3 regions of the Alishewanella maricola genome follow, and region 2 is predicted to be linked to each of the others. Evidence: predicted binding sites of a transcription regulator. Region 2 holds the regulator's gene; each other region holds the start of a gene.
The links. The regulator sigma-54, encoded in region 2, starts transcription at its own class of promoters, with help from an activator protein. The targets are predictions, from matches to a motif close to GTTGGCACGNNNNTNGNNT.
Positions count from the first base shown of each region.

Region 1: a site for sigma-54 is predicted at 2,733-2,751, ahead of JAO78_RS12975 (flagellar assembly protein T N-terminal domain-containing protein). Genes of this name have one in related genera too.
Region 3: a site for sigma-54 is predicted at 3,131-3,149, ahead of glnK (P-II family nitrogen regulator). Genes of this name have one in related genera too.

Region 1 is NZ_JAEINI020000010.1:696-5,518, forward strand. Features, by position in the region: gene JAO78_RS12965 (hypothetical protein) at 1-761, opposite strand, end outside; tRNA gene JAO78_RS12970 (tRNA-Arg) at 1,317-1,391, opposite strand; gene JAO78_RS12975 (flagellar assembly protein T N-terminal domain-containing protein) at 1,492-2,628, opposite strand; gene JAO78_RS12980 (LPP20 family lipoprotein) at 2,851-3,312, shown strand; gene flgN (flagellar export chaperone FlgN) at 3,362-3,796, opposite strand; gene flgM (flagellar biosynthesis anti-sigma factor FlgM) at 3,796-4,113, opposite strand; gene flgA (flagellar basal body P-ring formation chaperone FlgA) at 4,192-4,823, opposite strand, start outside.
Region 2 is NZ_JAEINI020000001.1:59,827-64,649, forward strand. Features, by position in the region: gene JAO78_RS00285 (Na+/H+ antiporter subunit G) at 1-219, shown strand, start outside; gene JAO78_RS00290 (HPr family phosphocarrier protein) at 255-530, opposite strand; gene rapZ (RNase adapter RapZ) at 520-1,377, opposite strand; gene ptsN (PTS IIA-like nitrogen regulatory protein PtsN) at 1,374-1,847, opposite strand; gene hpf (ribosome hibernation promoting factor) at 1,854-2,141, opposite strand; gene JAO78_RS00310 (RNA polymerase factor sigma-54) at 2,167-3,654, opposite strand; gene lptB (LPS export ABC transporter ATP-binding protein) at 3,703-4,425, opposite strand; gene lptA (lipopolysaccharide transport periplasmic protein LptA) at 4,422-4,823, opposite strand, start outside.
Region 3 is NZ_JAEINI020000011.1:101,225-106,047, reverse strand. Features, by position in the region: gene JAO78_RS13975 (Dyp-type peroxidase) at 1-304, opposite strand, end outside; gene JAO78_RS13970 (ammonium transporter) at 1,464-2,735, opposite strand; gene glnK (P-II family nitrogen regulator) at 2,747-3,085, opposite strand; gene JAO78_RS13960 (YacL family protein) at 3,260-3,649, opposite strand; gene acnB (bifunctional aconitate hydratase 2/2-methylisocitrate dehydratase) at 3,950-4,823, opposite strand, start outside.

The sequences.
Region 1 (4,823 bases), on a different contig from region 2:
TGGCCTGATTCAAAAACATATTTGCTAACCAGCTTGGATTTTTTCTCGTATTCCCAACCTACAGACAGTCCTCCACCGCCAGCTCTATTGGCTTGAAATCCAAATTGATTAAATCGGATATTTTCAAAGTCTTTTTTATAATATCTAGGACTTCTTTGTCTTAATTGGTTGTTAACAGCATTACTCAATTGGGTTTTGAATATTGGGTTCAAAGTCATTCGGATAACTGTGGCAGCGGTGTCCGATTCACAATTTTCAGCGCTAGTGGTTGTGCTGTTAAAAGTACTTGCTGAAAATGCACTTAGAGGCGTAAAAGCCAACTGCAAGTTTTCTTCCTCTGACATTGCTATCTCTTGTAGAGTTTGTTCTTGAATTTCCAATACATCAAAAAAATCTTGTGATATCTCATGTTCTAAATTTGTTAAGGTTGTTGGGTTTGAATTGAGAATCAAATCCCAGTTTGAACTACCTTGGTTGCTGTGAGACATTTGAAATGGATAGGTCGTATTTGTAGCTAAATCAAAGATAATAAATTTTTGGGGCGAGCTATAACAAGTATGTTCATCAATGCTTATCACATCATTATTGCCAGTTGGTACACAATTAACCAATGGAGCACCGCGTGTTCGAGCAATATTTTCAGCTTGCTGTAATGAGCAATTGTCGCAGGCATAACCTTTTATAAATGTTGTTGCAGATGCTGTGCTAAGTTGGGCAAATACAAGTATGCAAAATGTCGAAATAAAGCTTATTTTTTTCATTATAAATCCTTTTAAGTATAAAAATTAAACCTACATAAAAATGTGAGATGTGTAAAGTATTACCATTAATCATTAATTATTTGGTTTTTTTCTGGTTTATGTCTAGAATTATTTTGTGAAAATAAGTAGCGTTTTGAGTGGTTAAAATGGACGTTCAGAAGGGGTGAAACCATTTTTGATGCAGATATCGTGGCTAAAGTAGCTTAATGTTTAAAAGCTTACTGTATGTTCTTATGATGTTATGAAAACTAAAACTAAAACTAAAACTAAAACTAAAACTAAAACTAAAACTAAAACCATCATATAGCGAAAAAAAGCTTATCTTTTGGCTTCGCTGAACGTGTTTCGGTGTCGATCAAAGACTTTGTTTTATTGCGATTTTATCCCCTTTGATAACACAGCTTGATAACACAGAACGGAGGTGTTATCACCTGTGTTATCAAAAAAACCGAATGTTCGCGTATTAACATGAACAAACGTGAACAATAAAATGGTTTGCAGGCCTTGATATTTGCGGGTTTCGTGAACATTTGCGAGCCTTGATAAACACTCTCTTGGCTGCCCCAGCAGGAATCGAACCTGCAATTGCCCCTTAGGAGGGGGCCGTTATATCCATTTAACTATGAGGCAACAGGGCGCAGAGTTTAGCAGAATAAGACCTTGAAGTGAATATTACCTTGCGACCGCTTACGCTGTTGTTTCATCACTCAGTAAGCAGCCTTGATAAAGGCTATCGGCTTTGAAAGCTAACAATATCACCCGGTTGAATATGATTTAACAATTGTTGGCTCGGCGAGGCGGCCCATGCGCCTTCTGGGGTAATATCGGTAATGGTGAGTTGCACAGGGCTATCAAGTAAACGCCGCAGTTCGGCTTGCTGCGGATCGCGCTGAACTTGAATTAAATTAACCTGATCACCCACTTTTAAACCATGGCTACTGCCTAAACCAAGCTGAATGTGTTGTTGTTTTACTTGGCGAATTTGCGCTAACAACGGTTGGCATTGGGTTTGTTCTTGGATATCTTGTGCCACGGTACGGAGTACTTGATCAATCTTTTGGCCATAGGGCATGCGCCAAAATGCCACACTGTGGCTACTGGGTGTTGAGTTATCTTGATCTGGCCAAAAACTGCTGGTGCGGTATTCTTGTTGGTAACGCACTCGTCGCTCATAGGTATCAAACAACACCACTTCTAAAGTAAAGAAGCGTTCGCGTTGGCTGCTTTGCCAAAATTTGCTGGTTTTAGCGCCAAGTGATAAATCTTGAATGGTGGCGAATAAAATAAATTGTTGGCCTTCTGCAAAAAACTGATCGGCAACATTGGCGGTTAATTGAGATTGCGCGATGGGTTCGTCACGTACTTGTAATGCTAAGCCTGGGCCAAAGTCACGCAAATGGCGCGACAGCTGTCGTGTACTGTGTTCACCTAGTTCAAACAACTGGCCATAAATGGCGTCTTGCCGCGCATCTAAATGCACTTGGGTGACCAATAATGGGTTTCGAAAATTAGCCGCACAGCTTTTGGCCATCGGCAAGATATGGGCTTTTAGCGTAATAAACACCTGTTGTTGGCTGTGCGTTTCTGACAGTAGCTGTACTTGTCGCAGCTCCGCGCTCGTGCTAAGCGTAACCGAGTGATGTTGCAAGATCCCTTGCACTACCTGTTGATGGCTTTCTAACTTTGCCCCTGCAAATAAGGTGGCGCGTTGCAGTGCATCTTCAATGGCTGCTCGACGCGCGCTATCTAAATCGCCACGTTCGATACTGGCTTGCCCGGTGGCTTCATACCAGTTGGCGAAAAGCGAACTGCTTTGGCTTAAAGCGGCAAGCCCGAACAAGAGGGTGGATAGAATGCGTATTCTCATAGTCTGCCATCGCTGAATTTATTGATTAGGTGTAAACGCCTATCGGGTTGTTTGTTTAGCGTAAGCTAAGCACCGGCGTTACAACGTATCTACTACTAAGGTACAAGCAAATAATGTGCCGAACTGGATATTTGTAATGACTGGCGTGAATTTTGCTTAAGTTTTGATATCAGAAAAGCGTTGGCTTAGGCAGCGCCCGCTGCCGTGACAGGATGGGTTATTATGATTAAGAGCTTAAGCGTAGTTGTGATCCTTACAACATTAACAGCAGCTTGTGGCCAATTGGCTGATAGACATATTGAATATCAACAAGAAACGCCACTGGCTTTCCCGGTGATCACGGCGCTGGGTGCTGCGCCAATATCAGCACAACCGGGTGCGAGTGACAGCCAGCGTATGTTAATGGCGATGCGTGCTTCCAAATTAGAAGCTTATCGAGAATTAGCTGAGCGGGTTTATGGTCAAAGAATTGACAGCAAAAACACCTTAAGTGCCATGGTCGCGCAAAACGATGTGTTAGAAGCGTCAGTGCAAGGTGTGATCCGCGGTGCGCGGGTAGTGAAAACCTATGCGGTTGAAGATACCTATATTACCGAGCTATCGCTGGATTTTGCCGAGGTGTATGCAACCTTGCAGCATACCGAGCCGAAGCAAAGTATTCGCAGTGTACGTTATTTGTGGTGATGGTTTGGCCTATTAAGCGCGGATAATTGCTTAATAAATAGGGGTTGGATCAGGCTTTTACGCCACTGCCTTTACTATCTACAGCCGGTTTGCCTTTGTTGGTGTAGGTTAAGCCGGTCTTACCATTCGCCGATAAAATCTCATGCTTTAATCGACCTAGCGTTAACTGGCTGTGTTCTAAAACCTGTTGGTTAACGGCAGTTTGTTGTTTGCACTGCGCCAATAAATCATCCAAAACAGCAATACGCTCATCAAACCAAGATTGTTTGCGTTGCTCAGCCAGGTCTTCAGATTGGCTAAGTGCCTTATCGGTTTGTTCAATTTGTAGCAATAAGGTATTTTTTTGTTCGATGATGTTGTTTAAACGCGGTACATCACGTTCGGTAACCGCTTTAAGCTCATGTTCTAGCAACAACAAAAGCGCAGATAAATGCGCTTGTTGTTGGTTCAGGCAGGTGAGGGTGGCGCTTTTTGCTGTATTCATTAGCGGTCGAATAAATCGCCCTCAAATTGCATGATACGCTTAGCTAACTGCTCAACGTTAATTTTGTATTTGCCTTCAGCAATAGCCTGTTTAATCTTATCGACTTTCTCTTGATCGATACCGCTACTGTTACTGGCCTTTTCTTGCAATTTAGAAAATTGCTGAGCTTGCGGTGTAATAGACACCGAATCTTGCTTTTGCATTGCCTGACTACCGACATTTTGCTGCACAGTAGTTTGTTGGCGCTGCACCAGTTGATCATTTTTATCTGTTTTAACCTGCGGAGTATTTTGCAAGTTATTAATATTAATCGCCATAATAGAACCTCTTCACCTAAACTTTAGTCCTTATGCTTAGGTTAACGGCCGCTACAAAAAAAACTTTAGGTTTATTTTCTAAAATTTTACTTGAACTTGATTAACCCCAACAACCTCTGCTTGAATACTGCGCCCAGATTGCTGGTTTCTCACGGTAACTATAGCACCTAGGGTACCGTCTTGCTGAACCACGCCAGTGGCAGTAACAGATAAACCGCTATTATTAATTTCTATTGTAACAATATCACCCCGGCATACAAGACAAAGATCCTGAAGGTTGATAATTTGACCAACACTCAGACTGCGTTTATTTTTACTACCAATAATCTCAGCCGGTTGCTGCACAATATTACCCCGAACTAAGCGTCGCTCCCGGCGCTCAATTTCGAGCATATCGGCCGTGATAACCGTTCCTGGAGAAATATTTTGCCGCATCACCACTAAATCAAGATACTCGGTGATCTTAGCTGATATAAACAACTGCCAAGCGACAGGACTGTCACAGCTTAATTGCACGGTGGTTTGGCGTGGATTGTAGCTTGCCGGTAAACTAAATTGCAGGGCATTAGCACATTCTTTATCACCAATCCGAGTATCCAAAGGGGTCACGCTTACCTCAGTATCTGCTGACAGTTCGCTGGCTAAGGTGTCGTTTAACCAATTTTCTGTCAGGGTCGTTAATTGCTCGGGACTATAGCTTGCTAAGGTAT
Region 2 (4,823 bases):
ATGCTATTTTTTAGTGCGGCACCCGGTGAGATCAGCGTGCATGAATTGTTGATTACTATCTTCTTATTGATCACCGCGCCAATCAGTGCACATATGCTCATTAAAGCTGCCCTGCATCATCAGACTGAGGCGATTGCGCGGACTACAGGTGAGCAAGAACTCAAGCGAGGGCAATTACAAAACAGCAGCCGCTCGCATATTAAGTCGAATTTACCCTAAAAAACCTAACAATAGCGTAAAGCACAAGCTTTACGCTATTCCCCAAAACCGGTATTAATTAATAAAGTAATCGCGTCTAATGCTTCAGCAGCGTCAGGGCCTTCGGTGGTCACTGTAAGGGTTTTACCTTTACTACTGGCCATCATCAGCAGGGCCAGTACGCTGCCGGCATCTGCTGTTTTACCATCTTCTTGCACTAATTCTACTTTGGCATCAAATTGCTGGCTTAACTGCACTAGCTTGGTGGCGGCACGTGCGTGTAGGCCTAGGGCATTAATAATCGTGACTGTTGCAGCTAACTTATCGGCCATGATGTCTGACTAATTCCCGATGGCGAATTTGTACATCTTCGCGTTGGCTGCGGTAGGTTTCGGCTAGGCTTTGTGCGATATACACTGAACGATGCTGGCCACCGGTGCAACCAATCGCTATCGTTAAGTAGCTGCGATTGTTACGTTCGAGATGAGGTAACCAGCTGGCGATAAAGGTATTGATCTGCCACGTATATTTTGCAACCACGTCTTGTGAGGCGAGGTAATCTTTAACTGGTTGATCTAAACCTGTGAGCGGTTTCAGATCCGGCTCCCAATGTGGGTTGGGTAAAAACCGCGCATCGAACACAAAATCGGCATCCTTTGGAATACCATATTTAAAACCAAAGGACTCAAAGAGTATCACTAAACGGCCGGTCTTTTGGCCTAAGATCCGCTCACGTAATTGCTCGGCCAGTTGATGCACATTCAGCTCAGTGGTATCGATATATAAATCGGCGCGGCTAGAGATAGGATCTAATAACTGTTGTTCACGTGAAATGGCTTCATCGAGCGACATCGCTTGATGGGATAACGGATGTAAGCGACGCGTTTCGCTAAAGCGTTTAATTAGCGTGGTGTGATCCGCATCCAAATATAAAATCGTCAGTTCCAGCTTGCGCGGCAGATATGACAAAATGTCTGATAACTCATCGGGATCACTGGGTAGGTTACGTACATCAATACTCACGGCAACGCGTTCGTATTGGCCCATTACTGCAGTAGCTAGGGTCGGTAATAGATTAACCGGGAGATTATCGACGCAGTAATAGCCGAGATCTTCCATGACTCTCAGAGCAACCGATTTGCCAGAGCCTGAGCGACCACTGACGACGAGTAGTTTCATGACTCACCTGTTTTTTGGCTATAGTCGAGTAGTAGCTGATACAGTTGTTCATCTGACTCGACATGGCGGATTTTTTTGGTTAAGTCTTTCTGACTCAACAATTTGGCAATACCGGATAACGTACTTAGGTGCGTTTGGCATTGCTCAGTGGGTATTAAAATAGCGCAAAAAATATCGACGGCTTGGTTATCTATCGCATCAAACGCGATAGGGTCTTTACTGACCACAAACACCAAAATCGGTTGAGTTACGCAGTCAAGTTTGCCGTGAGGAATGGCGATACCGCCACCGATGCCGGTTGAACCGAGTTTTTCACGGGTCATTAAGGCTTCAAGAATGGTGTATTCAGATAGTTCGGGAAGCTGCTGGTGAGCCAGTTCGGCGATATATTCGAGGATACGTTTTTTACTGTTAAATAGAACTGCACTTTTCGTGCAGTTCTCCGCTAACATTGCGTTTAAATTCATAATAATGTCTTAGTGTCGTGACAGTTTTTCTTTGTGTTTAATGACCTGCCGATCGAGTTTGTCTATTAACTGGTCAATCGCAGCATACATGTTTTCGTTCTCAGACACCGCAAACACTTCGCCACCGGTGAGATGGATTTTAGCTTCGGCAATCTGTTGTAATTTTTCCACGTTTAAGATGACATGTACATTATTAATGTTCTCGAAATGACGCTCTAGCTTAGCAAATTTATTCTCGACATAATCTTTTAAGGCTTCGGTAATTTCGACGTGACGGCCTGTTAAATTGATTTGCATAGACTCTTCCTTTTAGTTAAGACACTTACAGCAGGGTCTTTCGTTGATTTGACGGCGGAATAAACAACGATTCGCGGTATTTAGCGATAGTTCGCCTAGCCACGTTTATCCCTTGTTCTAACAAAATCTCCGCCATTTTACTGTCACTTAGCGGTTTTGCCGGATTTTCTGCCGCCACCAATTTTTTAATAAAAGCACGAATGGCAGTGGAAGAACATTCACCACCACTCTCTGTACTAACATGACTGGAGAAAAAGAACTTAAGTTCAAAAATTCCACGTGGTGTATGCATATATTTATGAGTGGTGACGCGTGAGATAGTCGACTCATGCATACCGACCATTTCTGCAACATCATTCAATACCATCGGTTTCATGGCTTCTTCACCATGCTCAAAAAAGGCTTGTTGTTGCTGCACAATGCAATTGGCTACTTTGAGTAAAGTATCGTTTCGGCTTTCTAAGCTCTTTAAAAACCATTTAGCTTCTTGCAAGTGCGAACGAATAAATTGCGTATCAGCGGTATTTTTAGCGGTTTTGCTCATCGCCGCATATTGCTGATTGATTCGTATTTTGGGCATAGCGTCAGCGTTTAATTCGACTTGCCAGCGACCTTTTACTTTTGTCACCGTGACATCAGGAATAACATATTGCTGCTCTTGTTTAATCACATCAGCACCAGGCCGTGGATTTAAACTGTGGATCAACTGCATGACTTCCTTTAACTCTTCTTCTTTGAGTTTAGTCACGCGCATCAAAGAACGAAAGTCTCTATTCGCTAAAAATTCGGTATAGTTGCTAATAATGAGTTTTGCATCATTTAAATAGGGGGTAGTTGGCTCAAACTGCCGTAACTGCACCAGTAAACACTCTTGCACCGAGCGCGCGCCAACCCCGACCGGATCAAATAATTGAATGCGTTTAATCACGGCTTCAACTTCGTCGGCCTCGACCTCGTTAGATTGCAGTGAGTCGAGTATCTCTTCGCAGCTGATACTTAAAAAACCATTGTCATCGATGGCTTCAATAATGATCTCAGCAATAGCCCGGTCGATTTCAGAAAAGGGCGTGAGTTGCATTTGCCAACGTAAATAATCTTGCAGGGTATCGCTGGTTTCACCCTGATACACCATATCGTCATCAGGCATGTTGCCACTGCTAACAGGGGCGGCACTGACTAAATCATCCCAGTTATTATCTAGCGGTAAATCTTCTTGGATGTTTTGTTGATTCAGATCATCGCTGGTATCGCGATCGGCTGCGTCTTTTTGCTCTGAGTTTTTGTTGCGTGGATCGTCAAGGGTATCGCGATTGATATTGCCAAGACTGTGATCAACCTCATCTGGCTGACGTTCGAAATCATCATCGCCTTCGAGTAACGGGTTCGCGTCTAACGCTTCCTGTATTTCTTGCTGTAGCTCAATGGTGGACAACTGTAATAGGCGTATCGCCTGTTGCAGTTGTGGCGTCATGGTAAGCTGTTGTCCTAGGCGGAGTTGCAAAGAGGGCTTCATGTACCTGTAATTCTCTCCTGAATGCGCAGTTGCGTTCTATCTTCTTTACTATAGCCTGAATTGCTCACCTAGGTATACATCACGCACCTGCTGATTTGCTAGAACATCTTGCGGAGAACCGGCTGCAATCAGTTCGCCATGACTGACAATATAAGCGATTTCACAAACATCTAACGTTTCACGCACATTATGGTCAGTAATGAGAACACCAATGCCACGTTGGGCGAGGTGTTGAATGATTTTTTTGATATCAAGTACTGAAATCGGGTCAACGCCAGCGAACGGTTCGTCTAATAAAATAAAAGCGGGATCAGCGGCTAATGCTCGCGCGATCTCAACCCGACGACGCTCGCCACCAGATAACGCCATCCCTAAACTGTTGCGGATATGGCCGATATGAAATTCTTCTAATAAATCATCGGCAATTTCAGCGCGGCGTTGCGTGCTTAAATCTTTGCGGGTTTGCAAAATGGCCAATAAGTTTTCATGCACAGTCAATTTACGAAAAATCGAGCTTTCTTGCGGTAAATAACCAATGCCGGCGCGGGCACGTTGGTGGATCGGAGCAAAAGTAATATCTTGCTCGTTGAGGGTAATGGTGCCTTTATCCGAGGGAACTAAGCCAACAATCATGTAAAAGGTTGTCGTTTTACCTGCACCGTTAGGGCCCAATAAACCGACGATTTGCCCTGCATTGACCTCTAAGCTGACATCTTTCACTACCTGCCGGCTTTTATAGCTTTTGGCGAGGTGCGAGACCACTAACTTCATGGATTGTCCTTGTTTTCTGGGGTGAAAATCGTGGTAACGCGACGATTTTGCTCACCTTCAGCACTTAATTGTTGTAATTCAATGTTGTAACGGATCACGGCACCGCGTACTAAGCTACCGCTTTGCATCACTTCGGCATTACCCGATAACGTTAAAATTCGGCTGGCACGGTCAAATCGGATCTCATTCGCTTGAGCGGTTACAGGACGATCACCTTGCAGTGTTTGTGAATAGGTCGCCGGTGAGCCTGTTGTAATAAACACCTCTTTACCTTTACCAGCACTGGCGTCGACTTCAAGTTTGTCTGCTTTGATCAACATGGACCCCTGACGTACGACAACGTTATCGGCATAACTGGCAATGCTGTCAATTAATGAGGCTAAGGTTTTATCTGCATC
Region 3 (4,823 bases), on a different contig from region 2:
GCACTTGGATGAATAAATCCGCCATACTGTGGCTTACTTGAAAATGCTCTGAGCGAAACTCGGGAAACGCACTAAGACCGGCCGGTCGCTGCCTAGGATACAGGCTATCCCAAAAATGACTGCTAATGGCGACCACACCGCTGAGCATGGCTTCGGAGAAGTGATCGGCTAAACGATTTATTATCTGCGGCAGTCGCGTTAGTTTTTGCCGCAGCATGGCTTCTTGACCATCTAACACATTAATGAGCAGATAACTGCCATGTAAATTTGCTTCTGCACAAATTCCTAATTGTTCGCGTGCCATGTGGTTCCTTCAGTGTTTTCTATCACCATTATCGCTTGCTAAAGTAGAAGGTCAATCCCCAGTGTGACTAATCGCCTGCCTTTGTGTGCGAGATCTCTCACAAAACAGGTAGCCAAAGCGCTTTATATCTGCACCACTTAGAAAGACTTTCAATTTAAACTGTTGATATTAAATATCTATTTTTGATTTACACTTTATTGCAAAGATAAGACAATTTTTCCCATCACAGAAAACCCCTCCTATTTTATGCTGATAAAGGCATAATAAACACATCGAAGGAACGATAGCTGAAAGGATTTCAGTAGCAGCAAGGTCGCGGTACAGGATGTTTTCGGTAATGGATATTACCAGATGCAGGATAGCATAGGGACAGCATTAGGACATCTTCAGGATGAAGAAAACTCGGCAGGATGAAAGAGTAAGAAAGGATAGCCTTGGATGGCAATATTTCGCTTGCAGCTGCAGGATGCGGCCAAGCAGACAATAATAAGGATAACGCTATTGTCGCGTAATAAGTCATCGGAGATGACGGCAGGATGCACTTTCACACCGCGGATTTTGGTGTGGTATGGACACTGACATGATGTCAGCGAGTAATGGATGCGCTTGCAGGATGCAGCACGGATGCACTTTTCAGTCGATTAAGGAATGATCACTGCAATGGATGCAAAATTGAAACTGGGCCGCATTTGTGCGGCCTTTTTCTTTTATGCTAATGGCCATCTTAACCTATCACTCAGCAGAAATTGTTCGGCTTAGCTTACCCCTTTATGCGCTTTTCAGCGGCCTCATCGCACAACAGGTTCAATCTGCTTTCCCACAGCAATTCCCTTACTTATTGCACTGATGACAGACTGACTATTCACCCTCAGATTGTTGTTTTCAAACGTTGATGGTCCATGCTGTTAAATACGCAACCTTGCAATCCTACTGAGTAAACATGCAGCAATACCCTGCTGCATTAAAGCGCATTTACCTTGTTGATCGCGTTTATTGCACATAAAAAAACCCCGCTGCCAGTAGCAACGGGGTGTCAAATAGGACAAAGGACAAGGATAGACAGAGGTGGGTCACGTTTAGTGTTGCTGGCTAGAAACTAAGTTTACTGACGCCAACAACACAGGCTCTTGGAGGGTGCCACCGACACCCGCCAAACTGCTTACTTTACCGAGGCAACAAACTCAGGGTAAGCTTCAATACCGCACTCTGAAGCATCCACACCTTCATATTCTGCTTCTTCGCTTACACGAATACCCATTACCAATTTCAGGAGGTACCAAACCACCAAGCTTGTAATAAATACCCAAGCAAAGATTGCAAAAGCACCAATTAACTGGCCAACGAAGGTTGCACCTTCTTTACTAAATGGCACAATCATCAGACCGAAGAAACCTACTACGCCATGAACAGAAATAGCACCAACTGGATCATCAATCTTAATTTTGTCTAAAGCGATAATCGAGCCGACCACTAACACACCACCTATGGCACCGAATAACGTTGCCTGTAAAGCCGTTGGTGTAGAAGGTTCAGCCGTGATAGCAACCAAACCTGCAAGAGCACCGTTTAACGCCATCGTTAAATCAGCTTTGCGGAATAAGAGCACCGATAAGGCCAGTGCTGCAATAGCGCCGGAAGCGGCAGCCGCATTGGTATTTAAAAAGACCACGGCAACAGCATTAGCATTACTGATATCCCCCAGTTTTAATACTGAACCACCGTTAAAACCAAACCAACCCATCCACAGTATCAAGGTACCTAAGGTTGCTAAAGGCATGTTCGCACCAGGGATTGCATTCACTTTACCGTCTTTACTATACTTCCCTTTCCGAGCACCTAGTAATAACACTCCCGCTAAGGCTGCCGCAGCACCTGCCATGTGCACAATGCCTGAGCCTGCGAAATCAGAAAAACCAAACTGATCATCCAGATTAATACCGAACATCCCTTCAGCGCCCCAAGTCCAAGATCCATGAACTGGGTAAATAAAGCCCGTCATCACCACCGCGAATGCTAAAAAGGCCCAAAGCTTCATTCGCTCAGCAACAGCACCAGAAACGATAGACATTGCAGTAGCAACAAAGACGACTTGGAAGAAGAAGTCAGATGCGCTAGAGTAAACCGCTGCCCCTGTAAAACCATCTTCACGCTCGGCAAAACTGGTTAAGGTAGCATCAACATCCACAGCGCCGATACCACTTAAGAAAAAGTCACCGCCATACATAAATGCGTAACCGCATATTAGGTACATAATGCAAGCTATGGAGTAAAGGGCCACGTTTTTAGTTAAAATCTCAGTGGTATTTTTGGCGCGCACCAAACCTGCTTCCAGCATTGAAAAACCGGCAGCCATCCACATAACTAAGACACCGCACATTAAAAAGTAGAAGGTATCCATGGCATATTGTAAGTGATAAATTTGTTCTTGCATGTTAATACTCCTTAAATCGCTTCGGCGTCGGTTTCACCCGTCCGAATACGGACGGCTTGTTCGAGGTTGTAAACGAAAATTTTTCCGTCACCTATCCGACCGGTATGAGCCGCTTTTTGAATGGCTTCAAGTAAACGTTCTACCTGATCATCTTGGGTCGCAATTTCCAGTTTTACCTTTGGCAGGAAATCAACCTGATACTCAGCTCCACGATATAATTCGGTGTGGCCTTTCTGCCGACCAAAACCTTTTACTTCTGTCACCGTTAAACCTTCTACACCAATGTCCGCGATGGCTTCACGAACATCATCCAGTTTGAACGGCTTGATGATGGCACAAACAAGCTTCATGATGGTTTTCCTTATCGACTAATTTTTGTGATTGCACCGTTATATAAGAAAACCTTGTGCCAACTTTTATTTATCGATAAAAAACAATAATTTAAGCCTACACCACCAAATTTAAAGCAAAAAAAAGCACCATAATGGTGCATTCATTCCCGTAGACTGTGCAGCTCTCTTCGCTTAACCGCCGCTTAAAAACTGCTGCCAGGCCTGTAGCAGTTTCACTAAATCTTCCAAACCACATTGGGTTTGCATGCCATGATCATCCAGCGATAATGCCTCTTCATCAAGCTCGGCTGAGGTTTGTTGCGGCGTGTCCCCTGCTTCATAAAATAGGGTGTTATGTCTTAAAGTCACCTCGGCATGTTCCACTTCGAGTAGATATTCTTTTCCTTGGAAGCGCAAAGTGTCATAGGCTTTTAATGCCTGCAATTGGCTTAACAGCGGTTGGTAAGCCGAAGCTTGCTGGCCAAATTCGTCCAATAAAAAGCGCGCTAACACATCGTGTTCAGCACTGAGTTTTAAGCTAAATTGCCGGGTGGCCCGATCATAAGTAAAGTCGTATTCCATGCACTATTCCGTTAACACGCAGTGTTAGAGCGCCCACGGCACAAGCCACAGCAGCTAGGCGTACCGTATTTGTTTGAGGCGAAGATTTTACCTGATTTCATGCGGCTTGGTTGGAAAAATAGCAGGTTTTTGCGCTAAGTCAGTTAGTAGCTGCAGTTAGCACAGTACTGATTAAGTCGACAGGATAACCGACACGGCTCAGCAACCTTGTCACCCAGTGCGATGTCAGCCGTGGCTTTGTAGGAATATTACGTATAAAAAAGGCCTGCATTCAGCAGGCCTTGTTAAACAGTTTGCTGACTACACAGCTTGCTGAATAATCACGTTGTCTGCTTTTTTAGTGTATTGCGACATCTTATGGAAGTTCAGGTAACGATAAGTGTCGGCTGCCGTAGCATCGATCTGTTTCGCGTACTCTAAGTATTCCGCTACTGTCGGTAACTTACCGATAATAGAAGCGACCGCCGCTAACTCGGCTGATGCTAAATAAACATTCGCACCCTGACCTAAACGGTTCGGGAAGTTACGAGTAGACGTTGAGACGACTGTCGACTTCTCAGCTACGCGAGCTTGGTTACCCATACACAGTGAGCAACCTGGCATTTCAGTGCGCGCACCGACTTTACCGAAGATACTGTAGTAACCTTCTTCCGTTAACTGTGCTTGGTCCATCTTAGTCGGCGGAGCGATCCATAACCGCGTGGGCAACTGGCCTTTATATTTGTCCAGTAATTTACCCGCAGCACGGAAGTGACCAATGTTGGTCATACAAGAACCGATAAATACTTCATCAATCTTGTCGCCTGCTACTTCAGACAATAAACGCGCATCATCTGGGTCATTTGGTGCACATAGTACCGGCTCTTTAATGTCAGCTAGGTCAATTTCAATTACTTCAGTATATTCTGCATCAGCATCAGCAGACATTAACTGTGGATCTTTCAACCAAGCTTGCATTGCTTGAATACGGCGCTCGATAGTACGAACATCACCATAGCCTTCAGAAATCATCCACTTCAACATCACGATGTTTGATTCAAGATATTCGGCAATCGATTCTTCTGACAACTTGATAGTACAACCGGCAGCAGAACGCTCAGCAGACGCATCTGATAATTCAAAAGCTTGCTCAACCGTTAAGGTTGGTAAGCCTTCAATCTCTAAAATGCGGCCA